DNA from 2 places in the Planococcus sp. VCh962 genome. Region 2 is predicted to be linked to the other one. Evidence: riboswitches for the same ligand, from Rfam matches in the RefSeq annotation. Region 2 holds a riboswitch; the other holds the start of a gene.

Region 1 (4,958 bases), on a different contig from region 2:
AGTGAGAATTCCTGCGGTTTATATCGCACTTGGCGATTCTTTAGCAGCAGGGCAAACACCAAATTCTCAAATTGATGCAGGCTATTCAGATTTGATTGCGCAAGAATTGGCGCGCCATCAACCGGTCGCTTTCTATACAAAAAACCTGGCCTTTCCAGGGTTCACCACAGCAGATGTGCTGAAAAGGATACAGTCACCGGAAGCTAAGGAAGCACTGGCTTCAGCCAATATTATCACTTTATCTGCAGGTGCGAATGATCTTTTGCCATTAGTTCGATCGAATCCAGCAGAAGGCACTTTGGCATTTCAGCAAATCCAGGTAGACTTTGCTTTAAACAAAGCACGGATTAATCTTGAAGCCATTTTCGCAGAGCTGAAAAAGACAGCTCCGCATGCGGACGTGTATGTAATGGGCTATTATTTCGCTTATCCGCATGTCTGGGATACGCAAAAGGAAGGTACGGGAAAACAGCTTGACCAACTCAACGCTATACTGAAGCAAACAGCAGAAAAAGCAGGAGCGCAGTTTGTGTCTGTAAATCAATCATTTGGAGATAATGCAATTGACAAAATTCCAAATCCGGCCGATGTTCATCCAAACATCAAAGGCTATCAATCGATGGCGAACGCTTTTTTGGAGCAATACCAAAAAGGCTGGAAAGTAGAAGATGGCGAATTGCCGGCGGCTGACCCTAAAACATTCGAAGAAATGCTCCAGTTGCAGGGACAGGACGGAGAAGAGAAAAGCACAGCGATTGATGGCGTTACCTCGGCACGCCCTTCTGAGAAAATGGAAACCGAATACTTAGCATTGCGTCAAGTGGTGCCTTACGTGTGAAGAAAGTCATCACTCAAGCGGGAAGTTCGTCGACATTTAGGATTTGTAAATCCATCGACTGGACATTTATGCAAAATACACATCAGAATAATAAAAACCGCTCCGGAAATCCGGAGCGGTTTTCTTATCTTTAACGTTTGGCTTGTGGAGTCTTGTATTGGCTGGTATTTCCGGTTTTTTTACTTTTTTGCATTACTTTACGGATAATCGGGTAAGCAACGGGTGCTATTTTGATGGCGGTTTTTACAATACGACCTATTCCCATATCAATCTCTCCTATCATAAGTGAGGTATAAACTAGATTCCCTAGTTTTTGTTTTTATAAACCTAGTCATTAAGAATAGGCTAATGAAATAAGAATATCTTTATACTCGTGGACACTTGAAATGAAGACATATTCCGCATTGCCATGCCAGTCATCACCGGATGGCCCGAACTCGATAGCCCCTTCACCACCATTAACGGCAGCATAATAGCGGGTATCGGCAGCTCCGTGCTGGCCGAACAATACCGGTTCTTTCCCGGTTGTTTGTTTGATGGCTTTTTGCAGGGTCTGTATATAAGGGTTCTCTTTAGACGTTGTTAAAGCCGGCGTTGAGCCGCTGGCCTTGTATTCCATGTCAAGCTTTAAGGTATCGGCGAGTTCCGCCATTTGCCGGATAATTTCTTGTTTGTCCTGTCCTGGCATGAAACGGATATCATATGACATATGGCAAATTTCCGGAACCACATTATAGCGGTCACCGGCATTGATGATCGGAAGATTAACAGAAGGCTGTCCGTAATACTCCGTGGATTCTTTTCGGAAAGGCAATTCTGCCATAGCCATATGAAATTTCATAGCAGATTCAATAGCGTTGACGCCTTCCCAAGGCCGGCTTCCATGAGCGGGTTTGCCTTTAAAAGTCAGATCCATGCGTAATATTCCTTTAGATTGCAGCCCGACTTTTAAGCCAGTAGGTTCACCACAAATAACAAAATCCCCATGATAGCCTTGGTCCACTAGCCACTTTGACGTATTGCGACCGCCAATCTCCTCATCGGTGACGATATGTAATTGGACAATCTGATTGAGTTTGCTTTCATCTAACTCCACAAAAGCCTGCATCATAGCAGCAACTCCGGCTTTCATATCGGCCGCTCCACGGCCATAAATTCGGTCGCTTTCCTCCATAGGAACAAATTGATCGGCATGTCCAGGCACCACATCGACATGTCCGTTCCAAACAATTGTTTCAGTTCCTTGGCCTTTGACGGCTGTCAACATGGAATAACCGTCATTGTTATGGATTTTGACGTCTTGTCCATTTTTTTTCAGCCAGTCGGCACAAAAAAGAAGGGCGTCATTCGCTCCTTGTTTCGTATCACTTTCGATTTTAATCAAATTCTTAAGCAGTTCAATCATCTATTTGGCAACTCATGCTCAGTTGCCTGCACCACCTTTCCAATTTTATAGCTATTAAAAGTATACCCTAACGATAGAGCTTGAAACGATATTGCTTTAAGGGCGGTATTTGTGTACAATACAAGTGTTAGCGAAATAATGTATACACCACAAGGGGAGCTTATTGCTGAGAGTGAACATTTTGTTCTTACCCTTCGAACCTGTAAGTTAACACTTGCGCAGGGATGTGGATGGAAACCTGCCCTTAACGCGGCGCCAGGATCTATCCTGGCGCCGCTTTTATATGGTTTTTTTCTGCGGCCCTTCTGGTGATGTGCATAACACATAAGGAGGAAGTCATGAGAAATTTACGAGTTTTATTGATGGTGGAAATAGCGATTTTCGGAGCGCTCGGTTATGTTCTGGATTTTGTGGCGTTTAAGATGCCACAGGGTGGCTCAGTCAGCTTTGTGATGATTCCCATCGTCTTGATAGCATTTAGAAGAGGCGTCCTGGCAGGTATCTTAACAGGGCTGCTTGTAGGCTTACTGCAAATCGTCACTGGAGTTATTTCAGTTACTCCACTTTCGTTCGGATTTGTAGTGATGCAAGTAGTCTTTGATTATCTCCTTGCATATGGCGTTGTCGGCCTTGCTGGAATAATGCGCGAAAGATATTTGCAAGCGAGCCGGGAACATCGCACAGTCGGTATGATTACCGCTGTAGTGACGGGGCTCTTCATTGGCTCGTTGCTGCGTTATATTATCCATGTTATTACCGGCATCCTGTTCTTTGGGATGTTTGCAGAAGGCAATGTTTTTGTCTATTCAGCAGTTTATAATGCAACATACATGATTCCGGTATTTCTGCTAGCGGCTTTTGTATGCTCTGCCCTTTTTGCAGCTGCCCCTAAACTAGTAGATATAAAAGCATAAGGTGATAAATCATATTTTATTTTCGATATTCTGCTGAACAGCGTCTGCCTGAAGAGAATTGGTAACCTTAGGTATTCCATAGAAAAGCCGTCGAAGCAATTCACTATACTGTAAGAGGATTATCGTTATGATAGTCCTCTTTTCTTGTGGTATAATTTTTCATAGACAAGTTGAAAGAAGGGTATTTAATGATTGCCAATACAGAAAAAGATATTGAGATGTTAAAAAAAGCCGGCCGAATGGTCGCTGAAATTCGAGATGCTATGAGAGCCGCGACTAAGCCGGGCATCACGACAAAAGAACTTGATGAACTGGGCGGCCGAATGTTTGAAGAACTGGGCGGGGTCTCAGGGCCGAAATCCGAATACGATTTCCCAGGATATACTTGCATCAGTGTAAATGAGGAAGTCGCTCATGGCATGCCGGGGAAACGGGTTATCAATGAAGGCGATATGGTCAATATTGATGTATCAGGATCTTATGAAGGCTATTTTTCAGATACGGGCATTTCTTTTGTAGTAGGGGATGGACATCCTGAAAAAGAAAAACTATGTGAAGTGGCTGCCTCTGCATTTGACCGTGCCATGACAAAAGTCAAAGCTGGTGCAAAATTGAACCAAATCGGTAAAGCGGTTGAACGCGAAGCTAAACAACAAGGCTTATTCGTTATCAAGAATCTGACGGGCCACGGCATTGGAAAATCATTGCATGAAGCTCCTCAGCATATTTTGAATTATTATGATGCCTGGGAAACCACCATTTTGAAAGAAGGAATGGTCCTGGCTGTAGAACCGTTCATTTCCCAGAAGTCTGAGCATATTGTGGAATCCGGAGACGGCTGGACGTTCATCACACCTGATCAGTCTCTCGTCGCCCAAATTGAGCATACTGTGCTTGTTACAAAAGGCGAGCCGATTTTACTGACAAAAATAGATTGATAAAAAAAAGACCCTTAGGGTCTTTTTTTTATCAATAAAATTCCAGTTAAAATCACACCGCATAAAAACAGGGAAGCCGTGGTAAGCAGCAATTCATCGGTTCCATGTTTTACTGCAATCCCGATAAATGCCCAGATGAACACCAATGCATACGGAACATCGGAATAATGGAACCGGATATGAAGGGCCAGCGCTGTGGCGATTGTCAGCATGATGACAGCCCAGAGCTGATCGCTCAGCCCCCAGCCACCCCAGTTATAGTAGGTGAGTACAAAACTGATATTGGCAATGGTGGCGATACTGATCCACCCTAGATTAATCGAAATTGGAAAACGTTCCATAATGCTTCTTTCTTCGTTGCCATATTGAAGGTAAAGTCCGACTAAAGACAGCAGGTACCCGAGCATTGCAATAATTGACAACCCGAAGAATTCATAATGCCAGAGAAACAGCCAGATGATATTAAAGAGTGCACTTAAGATAAAAAATAGGGCTATTTTAGTTGAGGGAACTTGTCCTTTTTTCAGGCGCACCCAAAAACCGATAATCCAGATAGCAAGCAGTATGTAGATAAGTGACCAAATCGAAAATACATATCCAGCAGGCGTAAACAGTACAGGAACGCGATTAGAAATTTCCCCGGTTGTCTGGCCATTGAGCGGTAGAATATTTGCCATAGCATTGACAACGATGACAGCTATAAAAGCAATAGTCATCAGCAGTATCCGAAACATAAGAAATCCCTCCTCTTCTTTAAGTATACCTGTCCTGGTTTAGTACAACAAACTGCAATTTCCAAGAAAATTGAAATAAAAGGGAATTTGTGAAATGTCGGACACTTTTTCGAAAAATATTGGATAGGG
Region 2 (4,958 bases):
GAGTGCACCGGATCCTTTTTCCCTTAATTGAAAATGGTGGATTCCCCCAGCCAATGCCTCCTCTAATACCAGCAGCGGATTGCGCCCGGGTGCGTTGGCTGTTCCCATAATAAAATAGATCGAAGGTTCATCGAACAACTTCGACATGATGGATGCCTCCTTTCTCGCGCTGGTGCTTCTGATAAGCCGCATGGTTGGTCGGTCCATGCCCGGCTCCAATATGAAGCTCTTCGCTGAGAGCTGCCTGGATAAATTGCTTCGCAGTGTAAAGGGCATCTTCCAGCGATTTCCCCTTGGCCAATTCCGCTGTCAAGGCAGCGGCAAAAGTGCAGCCCGTTCCATGCGTCTGAACCGTAGCAATGCGGGGGGAGCGGAAAAGAAGCTCATCCCCGTTTTGATTCAAATAAAAGTCTTCAGCCATGTCAGGGTCTGTGCCGTGGCCGCCTTTAATGACGACGGAAACAGCGCCCGATGACAATATCCGCCCGGCTGCCTGCCGCCGTGAAACTGCATCATCTATCCCTATGCCGCTGATCACTTCCGCTTCCGGAATGTTCGGCGTTACGATGAGCGCCAGCGGCAGTAGATGCTCCTTCAAAGCTTTAACCGCTGCCTGCTGCAGAAGACTTGCTCCTCCTTTGGCAATCATGACCGGATCCACTACGGTGTTTTTCCAGCCGAATTGCCGGATGCCGGATGCCGTCTCTTCAATAATGTCTGCATCAAACAGCATGCCCGTTTTCAGCGCCCCAATATTAAAATCTGCACCTACTGCAGCCAGCTGCGCCTTGACAGCACTTGGCGTCATCGGGTAGATTTCCGAAACCCCGAGTGTATTCTGGGCAGTCACCGCCGTGAGCACCGATGTCGAATAAACCCCGAGCTCCTGAAACGTTTTAATATCCGCTTGGATGCCCGCGCCTCCTCCAGAATCTGATCCGGCAATTGTCAATACTTGTGGAATCATCGTAGCGCTCCTTCCTTTTGACGTATCATATCGTCAATATCATTTTGCCCTATGGCATTTAATTGATTTAAAAAAGCAGTTTGAAAATCTCCGGGAAGTTTTGAATGCACGCTTGCCAGTTCGCCGGCAATGGCGTAATAGCGCATAGCCGCTGCCGTGGCTTCAAAACCGTCCTCTGGATGTACCGAGAGAAACGCTGCCACAACGCTGCTTAGCAAGCAGCCGGTTCCTGTTACAGAAACCATGATTTTATGTCCATATGGAATTTCAGCCAGCCGCTTTCCATCCGTGACAATGTCCAATTCGCCGGATACCGCAACAATGAATCCAAATCTATTAGCTGTATCTTTCGCCAGTACATGGATATCCGCCTGCCCTTCGCCGGCATCGACTCCTTTCGCCTGCCAGTGGGCGCCTGCGATAGCCGCAAGTTCACCGGCATTGCAGCGCAGAACTGTGACGTCCACTTCTTCCAGGATTTTATTGGCGGCAGCTGCCCGGAACGCTGTTGCTCCGACTCCGACCGGATCCAATACGACCGGCACCCCCAGCTCATTGGCTTTTTTTCCGGCAATCAGCATGCTGTTCAGGCTCTGCTTGTTCAATGTGCCGATATTAAGCGACACGGCATCCGCTAAAGCAGCCAGTTCAGCCGCTTCTTCCGGCGCTTCGCCCATGATGGGAGAAGCGCCAAGGGCAAGCAGTCCGTTAGCCTGGAAATTCGAGACGACGTGATTGGTGATGCAGTGGATAATCGGTTTTTCTGAACGCAGTTTTTCCAGCATGTTAAACACCTGCCCGGTCATACGTTTTGACTGTCCACGATTCCCGCACCCATGCCTGCTCCCAGAAATTCCATTCGTAATAACTGCTGCGGCGAAAACGGTCTTTCAGTTCAGCACGGCGTTTTTCCGGCAAACCTTCTGCAAGCTTGTCCATCCGGTCCATCTGCTCTTTAACCAAAGCGCCGAATTCCTCCGAGCCGTATGTAGCGATCCAGCGGTCATAAATCGGATGATCGGGTTTGGCCTTTTTCAGCCGTTCACCGATTTCATAGTAAAGCCAGTAGCAAGGCAGAATTGATGCCACGACATCCGCCAAATCGCCTTCAGACGAGCGGTACATATGGGAAACGTAAGCATAGGCACTCGGTGAAGGTTCAAAAACTGCCCAATCGTCTGCCGTGACCCCGAGCAGCTCCATAAACGACTCGTGCAAAGCCAACTCGGCAGCACAAGTGTGCTCCGAATGAAAGGCAAAGCGTTTTGTGGTCTCCAGATCGGTGGCTTTCACTGCTCCAATCGCTTGGACTTTGGCGAAATGGGTCAGGTAATAGGCATCCTGCATAACGTAATGCCGGAATATATCCAGCGGCAGCGTGCCATCGGCAATACCTTTCACAAACGGATGTTCAAAACTTGCCTGCCATAAATCATTGCATTCAACCCGCACTTCTTTACAAAATGTCATGTCTCCATCTCCTTTTCCGTGGTGATTCAAGCTTTAGCACCTGACGCTCCAGAAAATAAACCAAAGCCGAACCAACACTTCCGCTTTTCTTCGACAAATAAAAAACGCCGCTTTCCAGTAAAGGAAAGCGGCGTATGCAGTCAAAAAGGAAATAGCATGCGTTCCGCCACTTCCCTCCGCTGGTATGATCCAGATCAGGTTCAAAGGGTCCGAGCTTATGCCCGTCTCAGCCGATATCCGGCTCCCCTAGTGGTGTTTAATATTCAAGTTGTCAAAATCACTTTAACACAGATTTACGAAACCGCAACCGGTTTTTCTGATTTTTCAGGTTTCACTCGTTCCCCGCTTGTCGGATCAAAGAAGTGAACGCGTGACATATCGAACGCCAAGCGCGCAGTATGCCCCGGCTCAATCGTCGTATTGGCATCCACACGGGCAATAAATTCCTGGTCGCCGTACACGGCATAAATAATCGTTTCCGCACCTGTCAGCTCCGAAACGGTGATGACCGCATCGATGTCGCTGTGTTTGATGCCCGTCAGATCTTCGCTGTTGACGTGGATATGCTCCGGCCGGATCCCAAGTGTAACCGGCGAGCCGTCATAGCCCTGGCTCTTTAACATACTCAAAGTTTCTGAAGGAATGTCGATGACCCGATCTCCCATGACAAACGCACCTTTCTCTAATTTGCCATCAAAGAAGTTCATTGCAGGCGAACCGATAAAGCCGCCGACAAAGCGGTTGGCCGGGAAATCATATACTTCTTTCGGGCTGCCGACCTGCTGGATGACACCGCTCTTCATGATGACAATCCGTGTAGCCATCGTCATCGCTTCTGTCTGGTCGTGCGTTACGTAAATGGTTGTCGTTTTTAAGCGGTGATGGAGTTTTGCAATTTCAGCGCGCATCTGAACACGCAATTTTGCATCTAAGTTGGATAAAGGCTCATCCATCAGGAATACTTTGGCGTCGCGTACAATCGCGCGTCCAAGAGCAACCCGCTGGCGCTGGCCGCCTGACAGCGCTTTCGGTTTCCGGTCCAGGTACTCTTCCAGGCCCAAAATAGCAGCGGCTTCATTCACCCGTCTTTTAATTTCATCTTTTTTGAATTTGCGCAGTTTTAATCCGAATGCCATGTTTTCATACACGGTCATATGGGGGTATAAAGCATAGTTCTGAAACACCATGGCAATATCCCGCTCTTTCGGCTGGACATCGTTCATCCGTTTGCCATCGATGAAAAATTCACCGTCTGTTATTTCTTCAAGTCCTGCAATCATCCGCAAAGTAGTGGATTTTCCGCAGCCCGAGGGACCGACAAAGACAATAAATTCTTCATTTTTGATGTGGAGGTTAAAATCAGTTACGGCGGTAGCACCGTTATCATACGTTTTTCCCAAATTATTAATTAGAATTTCTGCCATCATGCCTCTCCCCATTCTTTTTTACTCTTAATTATAACCAGTTTTCTGTATATTACAAATTAGAAATGCAAATTATTAAGGCCTTACCCATATCTACAACGGTTTAAACTCGATAAAAATACCCATTGTCAGTATATTTAGATTTCACTTTGAAAAGAAGGAGAAGTTGTTATATACTTCTACTAGACATGAGAAGCTGGAATATTTTGTTCTACTCTTTTCAAGGAGAAACAGCCCTGGTTCTGATGAAATTCAGGCGGATGTGGGTATTTTACTTCGACTGTCGAAGATATTTACGGACTCATTTTATTCAATACAAAAGAGGAGTGAAGCAGATGAAGAATTTGAAAGTTTTTATTATGTTGATTGCTGCACTAGCATTGTTTCTCAGCGGCTGTTCGGGATTCCAGACAAGCAACAGCAGCAATGATGAAGCAGCGGTAAATGAAGACGGCAAAACCGTCATCGATTTCTGGACTTTCTGGGGATCTGAAATCCGCCGCCCGATTATTGAACAAATCATCACCGACTTTAACGAATCCCAAGATGAAATCGAAGTGAAGCACACTTTCCTGCCGTTCGGTGACATCTGGACGAAAGAGCTTGCAGCGATTGCAGCTGGCGATCCGCCTGATGTTGTAATCAACGATATCAATGCGACTGCTCTTCGCGGACAGCAAAAGCAGGCAATGAACTTGTCGCAGTTCCTGGAAAAAGACGATATTTCAAAACGATTCTACCCTGAGCTTTGGGACGCAACTCTTTACGAAGGTGATTCATACGGAATTCCTTTCAATACCGATACACGCGTACTTTTTTATAACAAAGACGCCTTCAAAGAAGTAGGGCTGGATCCTGAAAAGCCGCCGACAACATGGGCAGAACTCGAAGAATATGCAAAGAAATTGGATAAAAAAGCCGGACAGGACTATGACCGTGTCGGTTTCTATCCGTTATGGGGCATCGGCTATGATGTATGGCTCTTAAACGCCAACGGCCAGAACTATTTTGACGAGCAGAACAATTTCGAAATTGATACTCCTAAAAATGAACAAGTATTAAACTGGCTTAAAACATGGAAAGACAGATACGGCGAA

The links. A riboswitch is a leader RNA that binds a small molecule or an ion and turns the genes downstream of it on or off. The one in region 2 is predicted to bind thiamine pyrophosphate.
Region 1: it holds a riboswitch for thiamine pyrophosphate, as region 2 does, so the genes downstream of both, thiT (energy-coupled thiamine transporter ThiT) here and tenA (thiaminase II) in region 2, are expected to answer to the same signal.

Annotation. Positions count from the first base shown of each region.
Region 1 is NZ_JBYLHS010000014.1:40,513-45,470, reverse strand. It holds gene AC3AQ9_RS19925 (SGNH/GDSL hydrolase family protein) at 1-838, shown strand, start outside; gene yxzF (small protein YxzF) at 969-1,103, opposite strand; gene AC3AQ9_RS19915 (M20 family metallopeptidase) at 1,173-2,243, opposite strand; TPP riboswitch at 2,386-2,485, shown strand; gene thiT (energy-coupled thiamine transporter ThiT) at 2,582-3,157, shown strand; gene map (type I methionyl aminopeptidase) at 3,346-4,095, shown strand; gene AC3AQ9_RS19900 (TspO-related membrane protein) at 4,110-4,829, opposite strand.
Region 2 is NZ_JBYLHS010000002.1:610,533-615,490, forward strand. It holds gene thiE (thiamine phosphate synthase) at 1-147, opposite strand, end outside; gene thiD (bifunctional hydroxymethylpyrimidine kinase/phosphomethylpyrimidine kinase) at 128-967, opposite strand; gene thiM (hydroxyethylthiazole kinase) at 964-1,752, opposite strand; gene tenA (thiaminase II) at 1,754-2,437, opposite strand; TPP riboswitch at 2,592-2,695, opposite strand; gene AC3AQ9_RS10390 (ABC transporter ATP-binding protein) at 2,731-3,861, opposite strand; gene AC3AQ9_RS10395 (ABC transporter substrate-binding protein) at 4,197-4,958, shown strand, end outside.